Regions from separate parts of the Bradyrhizobium sp. WSM2793 genome, predicted to be linked through region 4. Evidence: predicted binding sites of a transcription regulator. Region 4 holds the regulator's gene; each other region holds the start of a gene.
What was found. The regulator LexA, encoded in region 4, represses DNA repair genes until DNA is damaged. The targets are predictions, from matches to a motif close to TGTTCNNNNTGTGTTCNG.

Region 1 (5,252 bases), on a different contig from region 4:
CTACAACGAGAATCGGCCCTACTTCAATCTGGGCTGCGCCAGCCAGCGTAATCTCGCCGCGATGATCGACAATCCGGCCGACCTCGAGCAGCCTCGATCCGAGACGCCGGCCTATACCGCGCGGCGCGACATCGCCTTTGATCGCTATCGCAAGGGCACTGCGATCTCGACTCCCAATTCCGAGGCCGACAAGGCCAAGCTCAGCGACACAGGCAAATGACGGGCATTCACGACGAAGAAGCGGACGATCCGCAGCACCCCGAGGAACACATTGCGCCGGTTCCCCGCATCTCGGTGCAGGCTTTTTGCGAGACCGAGAAGACGCTCGCCGCGGTGACCGCGGCAGGGCAGGACCGCCGGCTCGCCAAGGCGCACCTCACCGCCAAGGACGGTGGCCTTGCCGCGGCGATCGAAGTCTATGAATCGATGCCGACGCCGAACGTGATCGTGATCGAATCCGACGGTACGCGCGACATCCTCGAGGGACTGGACGACCTCGCCGGCGTCTGCGACCCCGGCACCCGCGTGGTCGTGATCGGCAATCCCAACGACACCGCGCCCTATCGCGAGCTGGTGCGTCGCGGCGTCAACGACTATGTGGTGGGACCGGTCGAGACCCTCGATGTCGTCCGCTCGATCTGCAGCCTGTTCTCGGCCTCCGAGGCCATCATCACCGGCCGGGTCATCGCGGTGGTCGGCGCCAAGGGCGGCGTCGGCGCCTCCACGGTCGCGCACAATGTGGCCTGGACCATCGCGCGTGACCTCGCGCTCGATTCCGTCGTGATCGACCTCGACCTCGCCTTTGGCACCGCGGGCCTCGACTACAACCAGGACCCCGTGCAGGGCATCGCCAACGCGGTGCTGTCGCAGGACCGGCCGGACACGGCGCTGATGGAGCGCCTGCTCTCCAAATGCACCGAGCGCCTCAGCCTGCTCGCGGCGCCTGCCACCCTCGACCGCGTCTATGATTTCGGCGCCGAAGCTTTCGACGCCGTGTTCGACACGCTGCGCATGACCACGCCCTGCATCGTGCTCGACGTTCCCCACCAATGGTCCGGCTGGACGCGGCGCGCACTGGTGAACGCCGACGACATCGTCATCGTGGCCGAGCCCGATCTCGCCAATTTGCGCAACACCAAGAACATGCTGAGCGTGCTGAAGGCGGCGCGGCCGAACGACCGGCCGCCGTTGTACTGCCTCAACCAGGTCGGCATGCACAAGCGCGCGGAGATCGAGGTCAAGGCGTTCGCCAAGACGATGGAAAGCCAGCCGATCGCGGTGATCCCGTTCGATTCGAAACTGTTCTCCACCGCAGCCAATAACGGCCAGATGATCGCGGAGGTCTCCAAGAGCCACCGCACCACCGAGCTGTTCCAGAACATGGCGAACCGCCTCGCCGGGCGCGGCGAGGTGAAGAAGCCGAAGCGCTCGCTGCTCGGACCGCTGCTGAAGAAGCTGAAGGGCAAGTCAAGCCGCAACTCGGCGCCGCATCGCAAGGCGTCGTAAGCGTACACCAAGAGGGGCGGATTACTTGTCCGCCCGCTGCTGCTTCTTCGCCAGCAGCTGCCGCAGCGCCGCGACCTTGGCCGTGGCCTGGTCCGGCGGCAAATCTGCCTTCACGAGGATTTCGGCCTCGGCCTCGCGGCCCTGCAACCCCAGCACGAGCGCGAGATTGGCGCGGACCCGCGCATCGTTCTGATTGCGCTGATAAGCGCGGCCGAGCACCTGTTCGGCCTTCGGCAAATTGTTTTGCAGCATATAGGACAGGCCGAGATTGGACAGCACGGTCGGCTCGTCCGGCACGATCTTCAACGCCGCGGCATAATATTGCTGCGCCTCCTCGTTGCGGCCGAGCTGATCGAGCGCGGCACCCTGCGCCGACAGGATGCGCCAGTCCGGATCCTCCGGCGTATGCGCGCGGCTGAGGACGTCGAAGGCCTGCTGGAAATTGCCGCTGTCGGCGAGCGCGCGGCCATAGCCGGCGAGCAGCGCCTTGTTGCTGGGATGGGCGAGCACCGCCTGCTCCATGACCGCAACCGCCTGCGCGCGCTGGCCGGACTCGCGCAGCGCCTTGCCGTAGGCGAGCGCAACGTTGGGATCACTGGGCTTGGCGCGATAGCGCTCGCGCAACGCATCCATTTCCGGCTTGGCATCGGCCTTGACGGCCGTTTCCGATCTGACACCGAGCGCGCCGGTCACATCCTCGATGCCGGCGGTCTGACAGCCACCCAAGGCGAGCACCAGAAGTGCGGGAAGCAGCAATCTCGCCGGGGGAGAGGCGAGGGACGAACGCTTGGACATACTCTGATCACTCGGCAACTGATCAGAGATGCTTACCGATTAACGCTAAATTCCCGTTAAGGACGCAGCTTGGGAGATCTCAAAGCATGATCCGGAAAAGTGCGCAGCGGTTTTCCGAAAAGATCATGCTTGAACAACAACCTAAAGCGCGATGCGATTCATCCTCATCGCGTCGCGCTTTAGTCGGTGAACTCGGCACCGAATTCGCAGCCGATGCGCCAGCGCAGGCGGCACTGGCGGGAATAATCGGGTGCGAAGATGATGGTGAATTGCGGCGGCACTTCCAGGAATTCCGCCACCACTTTCACGCCGCCATCCGAAATATCGGTGATCGTGCAGTCCCGCGGCAGCGAGCCCGCGCCAAAATGGATCTTGGCGAGCCGGCTGCATACCCGACGTTCGCTTCTCCGGCGATTTGCAAGCATTTGAATTGTTCACCCGTTAGACCACGGCCCATCCCGCAGCCTTAGGAGTAGCGGACATTCGTTGGAATGTGCTGAGGACAGAAGCTGGCATTCGAGGCTTAGTGTCGGCGTGGTGTTTACGTTTGGTTAGGGCTTGCTCCCCGTCCCAGATCGTTCCCGTATTGTTCTTGCGGAAACGGCCCGCCTCTGCTACCCCTAATTGTGCGAGAGGGGCAGGCTGGTTTGAGCATGGTTCAGCGGGTTTCCACCGTCGCCTTTGAGGGGATCGAGGCCCGTGCGGTCGACGTGCAGGTGCAGGTCGCGCCGGGCCTGCCGGCCTTCGCCATCGTCGGCCTGCCGGACAAGGCGGTGTCGGAGGCGCGCGAGCGGGTGCGCTCGGCGCTGATCGCCTCCGGCCTGGCGCTGCCGGCGCGGCGGATCATCGTCAATCTGGCGCCGGCCGACCTGCCGAAGGAAGGCAGTCATTACGACCTGCCGATCGCACTCGGCCTGATGGCGGCGATCGGCGCGATCCCGCCGGATGCGCTGACCGGCTTCACCGTGCTCGGCGAGCTCGGCCTCGACGGCTCGATCGCGCCCGTGGCCGGCGTTCTTCCCGCCGCGTTCGGCGCCAATATGCGCGAGGAAGGGCTGATCTGCCCGGTCTCGTGCGGCTCCGAAGCGGCGTGGGCGAGCCCGGACATCCAGATCATCGCGGCAAGCTCGTTGATCCAGATCGCCAACCACTTCAAGGGCACGCAGGTGCTGTCGCGGCCATCACCGAAGGTGCATGAGCCCGCCGCCTCGACGCTCGACCTGCGCGACATCAAGGGTCAGGAAAGCGCCAAGCGCGCGCTGGAGATCGCCGCCGCCGGCGGGCATCATCTGCTCATGATCGGCGCGCCCGGCGCCGGCAAGTCGATGCTGGCGGCGCGCCTGCCCTCGATCCTGCCGCCGCTGTCACCGAGCGAACTGCTCGAGGTCTCGATGATCGCCTCCGTCGCCGGCGAGATCGAGGGCGGCGCGCTGACCGCGCGGCGGCCGTTCCGCTCGCCGCATCATTCCGCCAGCATGGCCGCGCTCACCGGCGGCGGCATGCGCGCAAAGCCCGGCGAGATCTCGCTGGCGCATCAGGGCGTGCTGTTCCTCGACGAATTGCCGGAGTTCGATCCGCGCGTGCTGGATTCACTGCGGCAGCCGCTGGAGAACGGCGAAGTCGCGGTGTCGCGCGCCAATCACCGCGTCACCTACCCTGCCCGCTTCATGCTGGTCGCGGCGATGAATCCGTGCCGCTGCGGCAACGCGTTCGAGCCGGGCTATGCCTGCAAGCGCGGCCGCGTCGACCGCTGCACCGGCGACTATCAGGCGCGCATCTCCGGCCCGCTGATGGACCGCATCGACCTGCGCATCGAAGTGCCGGCCGTGACCGCGGCGGATCTGATCCTGCCACCGCCGGCGGAAGGCTCCGCCGAGGTCGCCGCCCGCGTGGCCGCGGCGCGCGACATTCAGCTCGCGCGTTATGCCGATGCCGGCCTGCCCAAGGTTCGGACCAATGCCGAGGCCCCAGCCTCCGTGCTGGAGGAGATCGCAAAGCCGGACGCGCAGGGCCAGAAGCTGCTGCGCGACGCCGCCGAGACCATGCGGCTGTCGGCGCGCGGCTATCACCGCGTGCTGCGGGTGGCGCGCACGCTGGCCGACCTCGATCGCGCCGACAAGATCGGCCGGCTGCATCTCGCCGAAGCCTTGTCCTACCGCGCACTCGCGGAGGATGTGCGGCAGATGGCTTGATCATTCCGCGCATCAACCCGGCGGTAACGAGTTTCCTTTACGCTCTGCAAACCATAAGGCCCGCTAAGTTTCGATTACGAGTTCCCGGGGCCCCGGCGAGTAGAGTGTCATGTTGCGTTTCAAGATCCTGACCTCGGTTGTTCCCTTGTTGGCGGCTGCGGTGTTCGCCCGCGCGGAGATCGGTTCGGTCTCGCATCCCTGCATCGCCCTCGGCGAAACCTCGGTCGAGCTCACCTCCCTGTTCTGGACGGCCGCCGTCCATGTCGCCTTCACCGAAGATCCCGCCCGCGCCACGGTGCGGGTTCAGATCACCGACGATGCCGATACTGCGGACTTCGCCGTGGTCGACGACGGTCTCGGTTCCGAGCCGGATTCCTGTCAGGCCAATCCCTCGACGCGCCTCGTCTCGATTGCCGCTCAGCCTGTCGATGGCGGCCAGGTGATCTATCTCTCCACCGAAGGGCCGGCGGATTACCGCATCTATGTGCGCTCGAAGTCGTTCTCGCAGCGCGAGGCCGCGGCGCTGATCGTCGGCGCCCATGGTGGCCATCGCCCGCTCCCGCTCCAGGCCGCCTCGCTCTGAAGCGTTAACACCTCGTTAGTCCTGTTTGGAGGCAGCGCCAAAGCCTCAAGCTGTTCGCAAGGTCGGCGCGACATCGTCGCAGACGGCGGGTGGCGGGATTCGAAAAAGAGTCGGGGTCGGTGCGATGGGTCGGACGTTCCGGATCAAGGTGCGCATGCGCCGTTTCAGGCGACAGC
Region 2 (5,252 bases), on a different contig from region 4:
ATCTCCGGATAGAGATCGTTCCAGTCCGGATTGTCCTTCTCGATCAGCGCGATCTTCCAATCACGCTTCCACTTCTTCAGGCGCTTTTCCCGCTTGATCGCATTCTCGGGGTCATCGAACTGCTCGAAGTAGACCAGCCTCACGACGCCGTAGTCTTTCGTGAAGCTCTCGATGAGCTTCAGCTTGTGTTGTGCGACCCGGCGGATGAGGTCGTTGGTGATGCCAATGTAGAGCGTTCCGCCAATCTTGCTGGCGAGAATGTACACGTAGTAGCAGCGAGGGCTCATCTGCCGTCTCTGGGATACTGGGTCGCCCGGTCAAGCCGGGCGACGACAGTGAAATTGGACTGGCAGCGTACCTGATCTCAGAAGAGAATTACTCCCCCGCCTGGAGCTTCCGCGGGAACAGCTCACTTGCGCCCGTCGCCACCAGCCGCGGCCCTTCCGCATCGCTCTTGCTGAAATCGAGCTCCTCAATCCTTCCGGCACGCTTCTCGATCTTGTCGGCGGAGATCAGGATCTGGCGGACGTCCTCGTTCGCATCGGAAAAGTGTTTCTGCAATTTGACCACGCGATCCCTGAGGCGTCCCAGATCGTCGCCGAGCTTGATCACTTCAGTCTGAATCTGGTCGGCGGCATCGCGCATGCGCGCGTCCTTCATGATCTGCTGCATCACCTGGATTGCGAGCATCAAGAGCGAGGGCGACACCAGCACCACGCGGGCGCGATAGGCCTTCTGGATCACGTCGTCGAAACCGTCGTGGATTTCGGCGTAGACCGATTCCGACGGCACGAACATCAGCGCCATCTCCTGGGTCTCGCCGGTGACGAGGTATTTTTCCGCGATGTCGCTGACATGCTTCATCACGTCGCCGCGCAGCCGCTGCGTGGCAACGCGCCGCTCCTCGTCGGTGCGGGCGTCGTGCAGCGCCGTCATCGCCTCCAGCGGAAATTTCGCGTCGATGCAGAGCGGGCGCTGGTCGGGCAGGAACACGACGCAGTCCGGCCGCTTTCCCGTCGAGAGCGTGAACTGGAACTCGTAGGCGCCCTTTGGAAGACCGTCCTGGACGATCGCCTCCATCCGCGCCTGGCCGAAGGCGCCGCGCGACTGCTTGTTGGCGAGCACGTCGCGCAGGGTCGTGACCTGGGTGGTGAGATCGGTGAGGTTCTTGTGGGCGCTGTCGATGATGCCGAGCCGCTCGTGCAGTGCGCGGAGGCTCTCCAGGGTGTTGCGGGTCGAATGTTCCATCGACTGGCCGACGCGATGGGTCACCGAATCCAGCCGCTCGTTGACCGCGCGTGCCATCTCGGCCTGGCGTCCCGCCAGCGCCTGGGTCATGGCGTCGACCCGCCCTGAGGATTCGCTCTGGGCGCGCAGCACCTCGCTGAGGCGCTCCTCGAGCTCGTCGGCCCGGATCGCATGCGCCATCGCGAGTTCCGCGCCGCGTCGGCCCGAGCGGGCGATCACGACGGCGATGACCACCAGGAGGATGAGGACGAGCGCGCCGAAGCCGATCAGCGCATCGATCGTGCGCACCGGCCAGTCGCCCAACATGAAAATGATCTCGTTCATGCCGCCGTTCTAGCCGATTCGCTGGCTCCCGCGAACGAAGAGGGAACGTTGACGGTTAACGGTCCCCTAATTTTCATGGGTAACGAAAAGCGAAGTTTTATGGTTAGCGGAGAGTTAACGGGGTTCCCGGCCGCATTGACCGCACCCGGCGCGGGGCTTAAATCGCGGCCATGGCCCTCAGAGAAATCATCATCCTGCCCGACAGGCAGCTGCGTCTGGTCTCCAAGCCGATCGAGAAGGTCACCTCGGAGATCCGCAAGCTTGCCGACGACATGTTCGAGACCATGTACGACGCGCCCGGCATTGGCCTCGCCGCGATCCAGATCGCGCAGCCGCTGCGGCTGATCACCATGGACCTCGCCAAGCGCGACGAGAACGGCGAGACCACGCCGCTTCCGCGCGTCTTCATCAATCCCGAGATCATCGCCTCGTCCGAGGAGCTGTCCACTTACGAGGAAGGCTGCCTCTCGATCCCCGAATATTACGAGGAGGTCGAGCGCCCTGCGAAGGTGCGCGTCCGCTTCACCGATCTCGACGGCAAGCTGCACGAGGAGGACGCCGAAGGCCTCTATGCCACCTGCATCCAGCACGAGATCGACCACCTCAACGGTGTCCTGTTCGTCGACTATCTGTCGAAGCTCAAGCGCGACCGCGTCATGAAGAAGTTCGAGAAAGCCGCCAAGCGCGCGGAGTGAGTTTTGGTGCTGCCCGCATTCCCCTGCGCTCCCTCCCCCACAAGGGGGGAGGGCGGGGGAGAGGGGTAGCCCAGGCGGAAGTCTATCCGTCATCTGAATCGAGTGCGTGCCGCGAACGCTTGTCCCGAAAGAGCGCGTCGTGTGGCACCCCTCTCCCTAGCCCTCCCCCACAAGGGGGAGGGAACGCATCGAGTCCTTGTCATGCCCCTCCGCCTGATCTTCATGGGCACGCCCGATTTCTCCGTGCCGACGCTGCTCGAGCTGGTCGCGCATGGCCACGAGATCGTCGCCGTCTACACCCGCGCGCCGAAGCCCGGCGGGCGGCGCGGCCTGCAATTGCAGCCAACCCCGGTCGAAGAGGCTGCGCGAAAGCTCGGCATTCCCGTGCTGACGCCGAAGACGCTGAAGACCCAGGAAGCGCTCGACGAGTTCAGCGCGCTCGATGCCGATGCCGCCGTGGTCGTCGCCTACGGCATGATCCTGCCGCAGGCGATCCTCGATGCGCCAAAGCTCGGCTGCTACAATCTGCATGCCTCGCTGCTGCCGCGCTGGCGCGGCGCAGCGCCGATCAACCGCGCGATCATGGCTGATGATGCCGAGAGCGGCGTGATGGTGATGAGGATGGATGTCGGTTTGGATACCGGCGATGTCGCCATGGCCGAGCGCCTCGCGATCACTGACAACATGACTGCACTCGATTTGCACGATCGTCTCTCCCGCCTCGGCGCCGATCTCATGGTGCGCGCGATGGCCGCGCTCGCCCGCGATGGGCTCCAGCTCAAGAAGCAGAGCGAGGACGGCGTCACCTACGCCGCCAAGATCGACAAGGCCGAGGCGCGGATCGACTGGACCAGGCCGGCGCGCGCGGTGCTGCGCCACATCCACGGCTTGTCGCCGTTTCCCGGCGCCTGGGCCGAGCTTGCCGGCGTCAGCGAGAATGCGCGCGTCAAGATCCTGCGGTGTGAATTGGTAAAGGGGTCGGGCGCGCCGGGCGAAGTGCTCGATGACAAGCTCACCATCGCCTGCGGCGAGGGCGCCATCCGCATCATCGAGCTCCAGCGCGAAGGTAAGGGCCGGATGCAGGCCGCGGACTTCCTGCGCGGCGTGCCGTTGAAGGCGGGAGCGAGGTTCAACTAATCAGCGATGCCCCGCTACAAGCTCACCATCGAATATGACGGCGCGCCGTTCTTCGGCTGGCAGGTGCAGGACACGCTGCCCTCGGTGCAGGGTGCGCTGGAGGCGGCCGTGAAGGCGATGACCGGCGCGGATTTGCGGGTGCACGGCGCCGGCCGCACCGATGCCGGCGTGCACGCGCGTGGCCAGGTCGCGCATGTCGACATCGACAAGCAGTTTCCGCCGGGCCGGTTTCGCGACGGGCTCAACGCGCATCTGCGCCCGCATCCGATCGCGGTGCTGGAGACGGAGATCGTGCCTGACACCTTCGAGGCGCGCTTCTCGGCGGTGAAGCGCCACTACCGCTACCGCATCGTCAACACCCGCGCCAATCTCGCGCTCGACATCGGCCACGCCTGGCGCGTGCCGCGCCGGCTCGATGCCGACGCGATGCATGCGGCGGCACAGCGCCTGCTCGGCAAGCACGATTTCACCACGTTCCGCGACACCGAGTGCCAGGCCAAATCGCCGGAGAAGACGCTCGACCAGCTCGACGTGCTGCGTGACGGCCGCGACATCACCATTGTCACCTCGGCGCGCTCGTTCCTGCACAGCCAGGTGCGCTCGATGGTGGGCTCGCTGGTCTGGGTCGGCGAGGGCCGCTGGACCGCCGACGATCTCTCCGCAGCGCTGGAGGCGCGCAACCGCGCCGCCTGCGGCATCGTCGCCCCGCCGGATGGGCTGTATCTGATGAAGGTGGATTATTAGAGGTGTGAGAGCGCAGAGACTGCGCGCTCTCTCCACACCCTCGCTGTCATGCCCCGGCTTGACCGGGGCATCCAGTACGCCGCGGCCTTTCGGTTCGATCACTATCGTCTCTGGAATACTGGATCGCCCGGTCCTAGTGCGCAATTGCGCACTGGCCGGGCGATGACAGCGGAGTATTAAGCAAAATACCGCGTCAAAATCCCGCGATAGACCTGCGTCAGCTTCTCCAGATCCTTAACCGGCACCCGCTCATCGACCTGATGCATGGTCTGGCCGACCAGCCCGAATTCGATCACCGGGCAATAGCTCGAGATGAAGCGCGCGTCCGACGTGCCGCCTGACGTCGACAGCTCGGGCTTCCGCCTCGTCACCTCCTCGATCGCGGACACCGCGAGATCGGTGAACGGGCCGGGCTTGGTGACGAACACGTTGGAGTTCGAGGGCTCCCAGACGATGCGGGCCTTGATGCGGTTGCCGCAGGCTTTTGTCAGCCGCGTCTCGACCAGCTCGCGCAAGGAGGCCTGGGTGTGGTTGTCGTTGTAGCGGATATTGAACTTGGCGCGGGCCTCGCCGGGGATCACGTTGTTGGCTTTGTTGCCGACGTCGACCGAGGTGAACTCGAGATTGGATGCCTGGAATTGCGCGCTGCCATGGTCGAGCGGCTCGTCGGAGATCGCCACGATCAGCCTGGCGATGTCAGGCACCGGATTGGAGGCGCGGTGCGGATAGGCGACATGGCCCTGCACGCCATCCACGTACAGCGTGCCGGATTGCGAGCCGCGGCGGCCGACCTTGATGGTGTCGCCGAGCGTCTCGACATTGGAGGGCTCGCCCAGCACGCAATGGTCGAATTTTTCGCCGCGCTCGGCCGTCCATTTCAACAGCTTGATGGTGCCGTTGATGGAGACGTCTTCCTCGTCGCCCGTAATCAGGAACGAGATCGAGCCCTTTCCGTCGCTGCGCGGCTGGCCGCCGTTGGCGGCGAGATGCTCCAGCACCGCGGCGACCGAGCAGGCGATGCCGCCCTTCATGTCGACCGCGCCGCGGCCGTGCAGGACGCCGTCCCTTACCTCACCGGAGAACGCACCGACGCTCCAGGCGCTC
Region 3 (5,252 bases), on a different contig from region 4:
ACTGTTGCACTCCGGGCACGGACTCTGCCGCAGAATCGAGCTATCGTCGTGCCTGGAATTGATGCAATGGGCCTCGCGCCTGATCGTCCGCCTTGGGGAACTCAGAGAGGCGGACACGACTGGGGAGATTACAGTGAAGAAGATTTTGTTTGGCTTCGCCGGCGCGGTTGCGCTGACCCTCTCGGCTCCGGCCGGTGCTGCGGATCTCGCAGCGCGTCCCTATACAAAGGCGCCGGTCGCGCCCCCCGCTCCGATCTATACCTGGACCGGCTTCTACCTCGGTGTGCAGGGCGGTGGTGCCTGGGGCCGCAGCGACGAAACCTTCTTTGGCGGTCCGAATACGGCGCTCTTTGCGGGAAGTCAGAACTACGACACCACCGGCGGCTTTGTCGGTGGCGTGGTCGGCTACAACTGGCAGGCGGCCAACTGGGTGTTCGGCATCGAGGGCGACTATCATTGGGCTGACATCAACGGTCGTTCGGCCGAGATCAATGCCGGCCTCGGCGACACCTATTTCACGAGAATCCGCGGCTTCGGCGACATCAAGGGCCGTCTCGGCTACTCGACCGGCCCCGCTCTCTTCTTCGTCAGCGGCGGCGCTGCGGTCGGCGACATTCAGCATCGCTACGATGGCGTCCCCGGAAACGTCTTCATCCAGAACAACACCCGCTGGGGTTGGACCGTCGGCGCCGGCGCGGAATACATGTTCGCTCCGAACTGGTCGGCCAAGGTCGAATACAACTATATCGATTTCGGCAAGAGCACGATTCAGTACAGCCCCGTCGTGACCAACCGGTCCGAGTGGACCGATACCGTCCACACGGTCAAGGCAGGCGTGAATTATCACTTCAACTGGGGTGCGCAGGGCGTCGCGCGGTACTGATATTCCTCTGACATCATTGACGTCTAAGGCCGGCCTCGCGCCGGCCTTTTTCGTTTGGCGAGACATGAACGGGGGGCAATAAGTCAGTAACCATCACCTTTTCGACTGCTGTGGCTTTTCGGAGACACAACTTGCGGCTTTAGTGGTGTAAGCACGGCGTTAGTTGGGCCGTTGAGTCCGCTGCCCTTCCGGTCAGGAAGGCAACAACAGAAACTGGGACTGGGATTAGTTGAAAATGAAGAAGGTTTTGTTGGCTTCGGCCTGTTTGTTCGCTCTCGCTGCGCCCGCTTCGGCGGCCGACCTCGCAGCCCGCCCCTACACCAAGGCTCCGATCGCTCCGGCGGCTGCCGTCTACAACTGGACCGGCTTCTATCTCGGTATCGTCGGTGGCGGCGCCTGGGAAAACGCTTCCGGCGACCCGAAGATGAAGGGTGGCTTCGTCGGCGGCACCGCCGGCTACAACTGGCAGGCCGGCAACGTCGTGTTCGGCATCGAGGCCGATGGTTCCTGGGCTGACGTCAGCGCCTCGGCGACTGCTCTCGGCATCACCGTGTCGTCCAAGACCGACGCGCTCGGCACCGTCCGCGGCCGCATCGGCTGGGCCGTCAACAACGTGCTGTTCTACGGCACCGGTGGTTACGCCTGGATCGACAACAAGGTCAGCGTCAGCGCGCTCGGCGTGACTGTCTCCGACAGCAAGTTCCACTCGGGCTGGACCGTCGGCGCCGGCGTCGAGGCGTTCTTCGCTCCGCAGTGGTCGGTCAAGGGCGAGTACCTCTATCGCAGCCTCGGCGGCGAGACCTACTTCTCCGGTCTCGGCGCTCCGGTCACCACCGGCACGCTCAACTTCCACACCGTGCAGGTCGGCGTGAACTATCACTTCGGCGCCCCCGTGGTCGCCAAGTACTAAGCTACACTTCAACGCCTCGCGTTACGAAAGGCCGGCCTCGCGCCGGCCTTTTTGTTTTTTGCGCGCCAACCGGCCCGCTCGCGTTTTCGCAGAGATGTGGCCCCCGGGTGACACAACCTTTGGCTTTAATGGTGTAAAGCAATGACATTAGTCGGGTCATAGGTCCGCTGGCTCTTCCGCTTTTCGGAAGTCCAGAAAGAGAAACGGAACTGGGGAATGGATATGAAGAAGCTTTTGCTGGCTTCGGCCAGCTTGTTCGCACTTAGCGCGTTGGCACCCGCCTCGGCGGCCGATTTGGCGGCCCGCCCCTACACCAAGGCTCCGGTCGCGCCGATCGCGATGTACAATTGGAGCGGTTTCTACATCGGTATCAACGGCGGCGGCGCCTCGAGCCGCAACTGCTGGGACGTCAACAATATCTTCGGCATTGCCGGTCCGGACACGGCTGAAGGCTGTCACAATGCGACCGGCGGCGTCGTCGGCGGCCAGGTCGGTTATCGCTGGCAGTCGGCCAATTGGGTGTTCGGCCTCGAAGCTCAGGGCGACTGGGCCAACCTGAAGGGCTCGAATACGAGCTTGGTGCTTGGCCCGCTGGTCAACCAGACCAAGATCGACGCAATTGGCCTGTTCACCGGCCAGGTCGGCTATGCCTGGAACAACGTGCTCTGGTACGTGAAGGGTGGCGCGGCCGTCACGCACGCCAAATATAACGGTCTGCTGGGTGGCGTCGTCCTCGACAGCGCGAGCGAGACCCGCTGGGGTGGCGCGGTCGGCACCGGCATCGAATTCGGCTTCGCACCGAACTGGTCCGTGGCGATCGAATACGACCATCTGTTCATGGGCAAGCGCAACAACTCGTTCACGATCCTCGGCGTCAACGACCGCATCGACCGGATCAAGCAGGACGTCGACATGGGCACCGTCCGCCTCAACTACACCTTCGGCGGCCCCGTGGTCGCCCGGTATTGATCTGAAGTCCTGATCGCTACCGACGTGCCATCGTCACGAAAGGCCGGCCTTGCGCCGGCCTTTTTGTTTTCGCGGCACCTTGCCGCGCAGTTCCGAAAAGCTCCTGCTGCCAGATGCCGCCAGCGCGCCAACATTCCGTTGACGATTCGCAAGTCCCACTGGAAATCCGTCTCCGTTCTTCCTACGTTCGCTGACAACCCCATCGGCGCCGATCCCGGTTCCGGGCGAGCGCGCCTTTTTTATTGGCGCGGTCGCGCACCCATGGGATTCCTTGAGGGCAACTCGGATGGATGAAGTGATCAAGGCGAAGCGCCAACAACAGAACGCGGGCTCCAGCCTGCGCGCAATTACGATCCGTGGCGCGCGCGAGCACAACCTCAAGAACATCGACGTCGAGATTCCCCGCGACAAGCTGGTGGTGTTCACCGGCCTCTCCGGCTCCGGCAAATCCTCGCTCGCCTTCGACACCATCTACGCCGAGGGCCAGCGCCGCTACGTCGAATCGCTGTCGGCCTATGCGCGCCAGTTCCTCGAGATGATGCAGAAGCCTGATGTCGACCAGATCGACGGCCTGTCGCCGGCGATCTCGATCGAGCAGAAGACGACGTCGAAGAACCCGCGCTCCACCGTCGGCACCGTGACCGAGATCTACGACTACATGCGCCTGCTCTGGGCGCGCGTCGGCGTGCCCTATTCGCCGGCCACCGGCCTGCCGATCGAGAGCCAGACCGTGTCGCAAATGGTCGACCGCGTGCTGGCGCTGCCCGAGGGCACCCGCCTCTATCTGCTCGCGCCGGTCGTGCGCGGCCGCAAGGGCGAGTACCGCAAGGAGCTCGCCGAATGGCTCAAGAAGGGCTTTCAGCGCGTCAAGATCGACGGCACTTTCCATGAGCTCGCCGAAGCGCCTGTTCTCGACAAGAAATTCCCGCACGACATCGACGTCGTGGTCGACCGCATCGTGGTGCGCGCCGACATCGGCCAGCGCCTCGCAGAGAGCTTTGAGACCGCGCTGAAGCTTGCCGAGGGCCTTGCCGTCGTCGAGTTCGCCGACGCACCCGCGGCCGCGCCCGCGGAAGAGAAAAAGAAGACCGCCAAGATCCACGACAAGAGCGGACCCGAGCGCATCCTGTTCTCGGAAAAGTTCGCCTGCCCGGTCTCCGGCTTCACCATTCCCGAGGTCGAGCCGCGCCTGTTCTCGTTCAACAACCCCTACGGCGCCTGTCCAGCCTGCGGCGGCCTCGGCGTCGAGCAGCATGTCGACGAGGATCTCGTCATCCCCGACAAGGAGCTCGCCATCGGCAAGGGCGCGATTGCGCCCTGGGCCAAATCGTCCTCGCCCTATTACGTGCAGACGCTGACCGCGCTCGGCAAGCACTACAAGTTCACGCTGACCACCAAGTGGAAGGACCTGGCCAAGAAGACTCAGAACGCCATCCTCCACGGCTCCGGCGAGGACGAGATCAAGTTCTCCTACGAGGACGGGGTGCGCTCCTACGACACCAAGAAGCCGTTCGAGGGCGTCATCACCAACATCAACCGCCGCTACCGCGAGACCGAGAGCGAGTGGGCGCGTGAGGAGCTGGCGAAGTATTTCCACGACGTGCCCTGCGAGGGCTGCAAGGGCTTTCGGCTCAAGCCCGAGGCGCTCTGCGTCAAGATCGGCGGCAAGCATATCGGCGAGATTTCCGAGCTGTCCGTGAAGGGCGCCGGTGCATGGTTCGAGACCGTGCCTGACGCGCTGAACGCGCAGCAGAACGAGATCGCCGGCCGCATCCTGAAGGAAATCCGCGAGCGCCTCACCTTCCTGCTCGACGTCGGCCTCAACTACCTCACGCTGTCGCGCTCCTCCGGCACGTTGTCCGGCGGCGAGAGCCAGCGCATCCGCCTGGCCTCGCAGATCGGCTCGGGCCTGACGGGCGTGCTCTACGTGCTGGACGAGCCCTCGATCGGCCTGCACCAGCGCGACAACGCCCGCCTGCTCGACACCCTCAAGCGACTGCGCGACCTCGGCAACACCGTGATCGTGGTCGAGCATGACGAGGACGCCATCCTGCTCGCCGACCACGTCCTCGACATCGGCCCCGGCGCCGGCATGCATGGCGGCAACATCATTGCCGAAGGCACGCCCGCCGAGATCATGCGCAACCCGAAATCGCTGACCGGCAAGTACCTGACCGGCGAGCTCGAGGTCGAGGTGCCGGAGCGGCGCCCGCCGAACCACCGCCGCACCATCAAGGTGGTCAACGCGCGCGGCAACAATCTCAAGAACGTCACCGCCGAAATTCCGCTCGGCCTGTTCACCGCCGTCACCGGCGTGTCCGGCGGCGGCAAGTCGACGCTGCTGATCGACACGCTGTACAAGTCCATCGCCCGCAAGCTGAACAATGCCAGCGAGGGCGCCGCCCCGCATGACCGCATCGAGGGCCTCGAGCACATCGACAAGATCATCGATATCGACCAGTCGCCGATCGGCCGCACCCCGCGCTCGAA
Region 4 (5,252 bases):
CTGGCCGTGGCGCTCGTCATTCTCGTCCTCGCCATGGCCACCCTCCTGCCGATCGGTCTCGTTCTCTGGATCATGCCACGCCAAGCCTGAGCCTGCCTTCCATCCTGGGCTGGAAGCGGCAGGATAAATCCTGCCCGCTCCGCCATTTTGCCTCTGCCCCCGCGCTCGGCTAGAAGACTGTCGGAACATTTCATCCGAACGTGCCGAGCAGGAGTTTCGCCGTGGCCTTGATGCCGGTTTCCGACGCCCTTGCTGCGGTGCTGGCGGGTGCAGAGCCGCTGCCTGCAGAGATGGTTTCACTCGACGAAGCCTACCATCGCGTGCTCGCGCAGGACGTCGCTGCGCGGCGCACCCAGCCGCCCCAGGCGATGTCGGCGATGGACGGCTATGCCGTGCGCGCGGCCGATGCGGCAACAATGGATTCCACGCTGACAATGATCGGTGAGGTCGCGGCGGGCCGTCCGTTCACGGGAAAGGTCGGCGCCGGCGAAGCCGTGCGGATCTTCACCGGCGGCGTCGTTCCGGACGGCGCGGATGCGGTCGTGATCCAGGAGGACACGATCGCCGAAGGCAAGCACATAACGATCAAGGAAGCCGCGATCGTGGGTCGGCACATCCGCCCCGCCGGCGTCGATTTCCGCGAGGGCGACGTTCTCCTGCGCAAGGGAACCCGTCTGACGGAGCGCGATCTCGCCCTCGCCGCCGGAATGAACCACCCGCAGCTCGCCGTTTGCCGCCGTCCGAAGGTCGCGATTCTCGCCACCGGCGACGAACTGGTGATGCCGGGCTCAACGCCCGGGCACGGCCAGATCGTCTATTCCAACGGCTATGCCCTGCACGCGCTCGCCCGCAGCGAAGGCGCCGAGACCATCGACCTCGGTGTCGCCGCCGATACGCTGGAGGCCACCACCGCCGGCATCCGCCGCGCGCGCGAAAGCGGCGCCGACATCCTGGTCACGACCGGCGGCGCATCGGTCGGCGACCACGATCTGGTCCAGCAGGCGCTCAAGGACGAAGGCATCGCGATGGCGTTCTGGAAGATCGCGATGCGGCCCGGCAAGCCGATGATGCACGGGCGGTTAGGGGCGATGGGCGTCATCGGCCTGCCCGGCAATCCCGTGTCGTCCTACGTCTGCGCCTTCCTGTTCATGGTGCCGCTGATTCGCGCGCTATCAGGCCGTTCGGTGATTCATCATCATCGCGAGCGCGTCGTGCTGGGCCGCGATCTCGGCGCCAACGACCAGCGCGAGGATTATCTGCGCGCGCGCCTGGAAAAGCGCGACGATGGCGCGCTCGTCGCCCTTCCCGTCAGCCATCAGGACTCCTCTCTGCTTGCGAATCTTGCTGCAGCACAGGTACTTCTCGTGCGCGCACCGTTTGCGCCGAAGGCCGAGGCCGGCAGCCCCTGCGAGGTGCTGCGGCTCCCCGTCTGAACTGCGCCGCCACACGCATTCCGTGAGTTTCGTTCTGTTCACGGTAAATTAAGCAGTTGCGGAACACATATCGAACATATAGTGTCCGTTCATGATTTGTTTCGAGATGTAGCGGCTTATCGCTGAACTCATCGTCTCGGAATCGAACGACATCAACCGGGGGACTTTGTTCGAGATGTTAACGCGCAAACAATACGAGCTTCTGCGGTTCATCAGCGAGCGCTTGAAGGAAAGCGGCGTGCCGCCGTCCTTCGACGAGATGAAGGATGCGCTCGACCTGCGCTCGAAGTCAGGCATCCACCGCCTGATCACCGCGCTCGAGGAGCGCGGCTTCATCCGCCGCCTGCCCAACCGCGCCCGGGCCATTGAAGTGATCAAGCTGCCGGAGCTCCAGGCTGCCGCCGGCAACCGACGCGGCTTCACGCCAAGCGTCATCGAGGGCAATCTCGGCAAGCTACGCGCTAGCTCCAGCCCGTCCGCGGACGAGGGCGAGCGACCCGTTGCGGTGCCCGTGATGGGCCGCATCGCGGCCGGTACTCCGATCGAGGCTTTGCAGACCCGCAGCCACACGATCAGCGTGCCGCCCGACATGCTCGGCTCCGGCGAGCATTACGCGCTCGAAGTGCGCGGTGATTCCATGGTCGAGGCCGGCATCCTCGACGGCGACATGGCGCTGATCCAGCGCAACGAGAGCGCCGATACCGGCGACATCGTGGTGGCACTGATCGACGACGAGGAGGCCACGCTCAAGCGCTTCCGCCGCCGCGGCGCCTCGATCGCGCTGGAGCCCGCCAATGCCGCTTATGAGGTGCGCATCCTGCCGCCGAACCGCGTGAAGATTCAGGGCAAGCTGATCGGGCTTTATCGCAAGTACTGATACCGGAAGTACTCGATACTGAAGTCTTTTGCGCCTCGCGCGCGCCTTCGATCGGCCTCGCCGATCAGAGATTGGAGCGGATAACGGTCCGCTCCGGCTGGATAGTCTTTCTGGTATCGCACAGATTGTCCGGCCCCTCCTCCTTTCGCGACATCCTCGGCAGGCCGCGCGACGCAACATCGCTTCGCGGCCTTTCGAGTTCGAGGGGGACGGCCCAAATGCGCAGCTCGTTTGAGTGCAGCCGCAGCAACGCTGATCGCATCACCAGCATCGCGTTGCCGCGCAACCGCATCACTCCGCCGGTCGTTGACACGCGCGGTTGTCGAGACGCGGCTGCCAAATGCACGGAAGCCGACTTTGTTCCTAACAAATTCGGAAAAGATGGAAAAGATAATGTGATCGGGGCTCGCGGATCCCAGCCGCAGATTTGCCTACAACCGAGCAGACCGTCACGTGCTTCCACTCTGGTAGGGGCCTGCGCCTCCGAAAGAGGCGCGGGTCGCTATCTCTGCATTGAGGAGCACCCGATGTGTGACTACAGCCTGCATGCCGTCGCGACGCGCCCCGCAGAAGTCGGCGAGACGATCGTTACGACAACATTCCGCGGCACCTCGACGCGCGGCTTCGCCTCCGAAGCCGATCTCTCCGTCGCGGTCTGCCTGCTGCCGGGGACGGAGCTCGCCTTCGCCGACGACGTCCGTTACGACAACCGCTGGATCTGGACGCGCACCGTCAACTCCCGCGTCGGCAAGTTCGGCAAGATCGATCCGCACATTCCCGATCGCCATCATGACGCGATCGAATTCCCGGACGGCAAATCCGTGCTGGTGACGCAACTGGTCGAAGGCCAGCGCGCAACCGTGCTGCAACTGCCGGTGACCCAGCCGATCGGCGAGCGCGAGCACAAGCCGCAGATCATCGCCGACAGTCGCCCGACGGTCACACGACTGCCGATCGGCTGACGCCCTCCGCCCGATAGGCCGAGGGCCAGGATTGAAATGCCGTCGCCGGCCGAGGCCGGCGAGCCCGGAGGGTTTTTGTTTCATGAAATTCGATCGGCGAGCGCCGCCGCCTCGCCTCGTCGCCGCACGAAGTTTGAGCCGTGCTGCCTGAATTTTAAACGTCCGCTCCGCAGCCAAATGACCGATGCTGTCGTGGTTTGAGGCGGCGGACACGCTCGATGAAAACCTTCATTCGCGTCGTTGAACTCTGGGTGCCTGACCGGACGCGCATGCGGCTGGAATTCGGCGGCGGCCTCTACGATGAAGGGCTGTCCGCGTTCAAGGCCGTCAGCGAAGAGCTGCACTTCGGATATGACGAGGGGCTTCCAGGCAAGGCCTGGGCCTGCGGCCATCCCGTCATCCTCACGAAATTCGCCAACTCCTATTTCAAGCGAACCGATCAGGCCGTCGCGGCCGGCCTCACCTGCGGCGTGGCGGTGCCGGTGTTCGCAGGCGAATTCCTGCAAGCCGTGATGGTGCTGTTCTGCGGCGACGAGGAGGCGCATGTCGGCGCGATCGAGCTCTGGCACAACGATCCTGATCTCTCCCACGAGATGGGCCTCGTCGACGGCTATTACGGCGCGGCGGAGATGTTCGAATTCAACTCCCGCCACACCAAGTTTCCTCGCGGCTTCGGCCTGCCCGGACGCACCTGGAAGGCGGGCCTGCCGCTAATCATCAAGGACCTGCACGACGCCAAGAGCTTCCTGCGCTGGGAGGACGCCGCCAAGGTCGGGATCAATCTGGGGGTCGGCGTACCCTACCGAACCGGCACCGACCAGACCTGGGTTTTGACATTCCTCTCGGCGCAGGCAACGCCGATTGCGCGACGCTTCGAGATCTGGGTCCCGAACGAGGCCCGTTCGGCACTGGTCTTTCGCGCCGGCGATTGCAGCGCGCAGACCGACCTTGCCGCACGCTATGCGGACAAATCCATCGCCCGAGGCGAAGGCAGCATCGGCGGCGCCTGGGCCACCGGCATGCCCGCGCTCAACGACGATCTCAGCCATGACGGCTCGATCGCCGGGTCCGAGGCCTGCGCAGCCGGGCTGAACCGGATGGTGGCCCTGCCAGTCATCGGCAACGCAAGGCTCGAGGCCGTGCTGGCCTGGTATCTGTAATCGATGGCGTCAATCGTCGGCCTGCAAGTCTGTCTCCGATGGCGTTGCATCGCGGGTGCGGGGAGCCGCCTTCGGCACGAGGCTGCCGTCGAAATCACCTTCGCCGACACCGGCCGGTGACCACGGGCGGTTCGTGCCGCTCGCCCTCACCGCCTGAACCGAAAAGCCGTCGCCGCGCTGCGTCAATGCCAGCGCGCCCTGGCGAGCGAGCCGCTGCCGATCCACCACCATCGCCGCACAATCCGGCGGCGCGGGCCGCGACGTCACCACCAGCGTGGCGCGGCTGCAATCGTCCGCCAACGCGTCGATGCGCGAGGCCAGCGCGACCAGCCGTCCGTCGGCGAGCGGTGTCACGCAGCCGGACTCGTCGCACGATATGCCGCTCGCCAGCGCGCTACTGCCGGCATCGCGCGGATCGGCGTCGGCAGACAACCACTCCTTCAGCAGGAAATTGTCCTTGCCTGCCCTGATCAGATGCAAACGCCCGTCCGCGCCCCGCACCGCGACGTTCGCGCCGTCCCCGGCGATCAGGATATCGGGCTGCCGCACCGACAGCCCCCAGCCGATGGAAACCAGCAGCACCACGGCACCGCCCCAGCGCAGGGGCGTGCGCAACAGGCCCATCACGATGACCCCCAGGCTCGCTGCGATCAGCGGCGCGATGCCGAAGGCCGGGATGCGGCCGACCGCGCCCGGCAGTGCCGCCACCCAGCGCGAGACCGAGACCATCCAGTCGATCCCGATCCCCATCAGCCACCAGAACACGCCGTCGAGCCCGAACGGCGCTGCGAGCAGGCCCAACAGCCCCGCCGGCATCACC

Region 1: a site for LexA is predicted at 2,878-2,895, ahead of A3AS_RS0142655 (YifB family Mg chelatase-like AAA ATPase). Genes of this name have one in related genera too.
Region 2: a site for LexA is predicted at 1,603-1,620, ahead of A3AS_RS0127675 (DNA recombination protein RmuC). Genes of this name have one in related genera too.
Region 3: a site for LexA is predicted at 2,936-2,953, ahead of uvrA (excinuclease ABC subunit UvrA). Genes of this name have one in related genera too.

What each region holds. Positions count from the first base shown of each region.
Region 1 is NZ_KB902851.1:133,473-138,724, forward strand. It holds gene A3AS_RS0142635 (CpaD family pilus assembly protein) at 1-220, shown strand, start outside; gene A3AS_RS0142640 (AAA family ATPase) at 217-1,506, shown strand; gene A3AS_RS0142645 (tetratricopeptide repeat protein) at 1,528-2,301, opposite strand; gene A3AS_RS0142650 (PilZ domain-containing protein) at 2,481-2,726, opposite strand; gene A3AS_RS0142655 (YifB family Mg chelatase-like AAA ATPase) at 2,955-4,493, shown strand; gene A3AS_RS0142660 (hypothetical protein) at 4,603-5,076, shown strand; gene A3AS_RS0142665 (PAS domain-containing hybrid sensor histidine kinase/response regulator) at 5,201-5,252, shown strand, end outside.
Region 2 is NZ_KB902797.1:5,567-10,818, reverse strand. It holds gene A3AS_RS0127680 (GIY-YIG nuclease family protein) at 1-287, opposite strand, end outside; gene A3AS_RS0127675 (DNA recombination protein RmuC) at 376-1,572, opposite strand; gene def (peptide deformylase) at 1,743-2,267, shown strand; gene fmt (methionyl-tRNA formyltransferase) at 2,469-3,404, shown strand; gene truA (tRNA pseudouridine(38-40) synthase TruA) at 3,411-4,148, shown strand; gene dapE (succinyl-diaminopimelate desuccinylase) at 4,325-5,252, opposite strand, start outside.
Region 3 is NZ_KB902777.1:50,741-55,992, reverse strand. It holds gene A3AS_RS0112450 (outer membrane protein) at 134-883, shown strand; gene A3AS_RS0112445 (outer membrane protein) at 1,119-1,793, shown strand; gene A3AS_RS0112440 (outer membrane protein) at 2,016-2,762, shown strand; gene uvrA (excinuclease ABC subunit UvrA) at 3,049-5,252, shown strand, end outside.
Region 4 is NZ_KB902791.1:266,476-271,727, reverse strand. It holds gene glp (gephyrin-like molybdotransferase Glp) at 222-1,433, shown strand; gene lexA (transcriptional repressor LexA) at 1,609-2,310, shown strand; gene A3AS_RS0124790 (hypothetical protein) at 2,375-2,623, opposite strand; gene A3AS_RS0124785 (hypothetical protein) at 2,838-3,272, shown strand; gene A3AS_RS0124780 (GAF domain-containing protein) at 3,491-4,432, shown strand; partial or broken gene A3AS_RS43780 (ComEC/Rec2 family competence protein) at 4,442-5,252, opposite strand, start outside.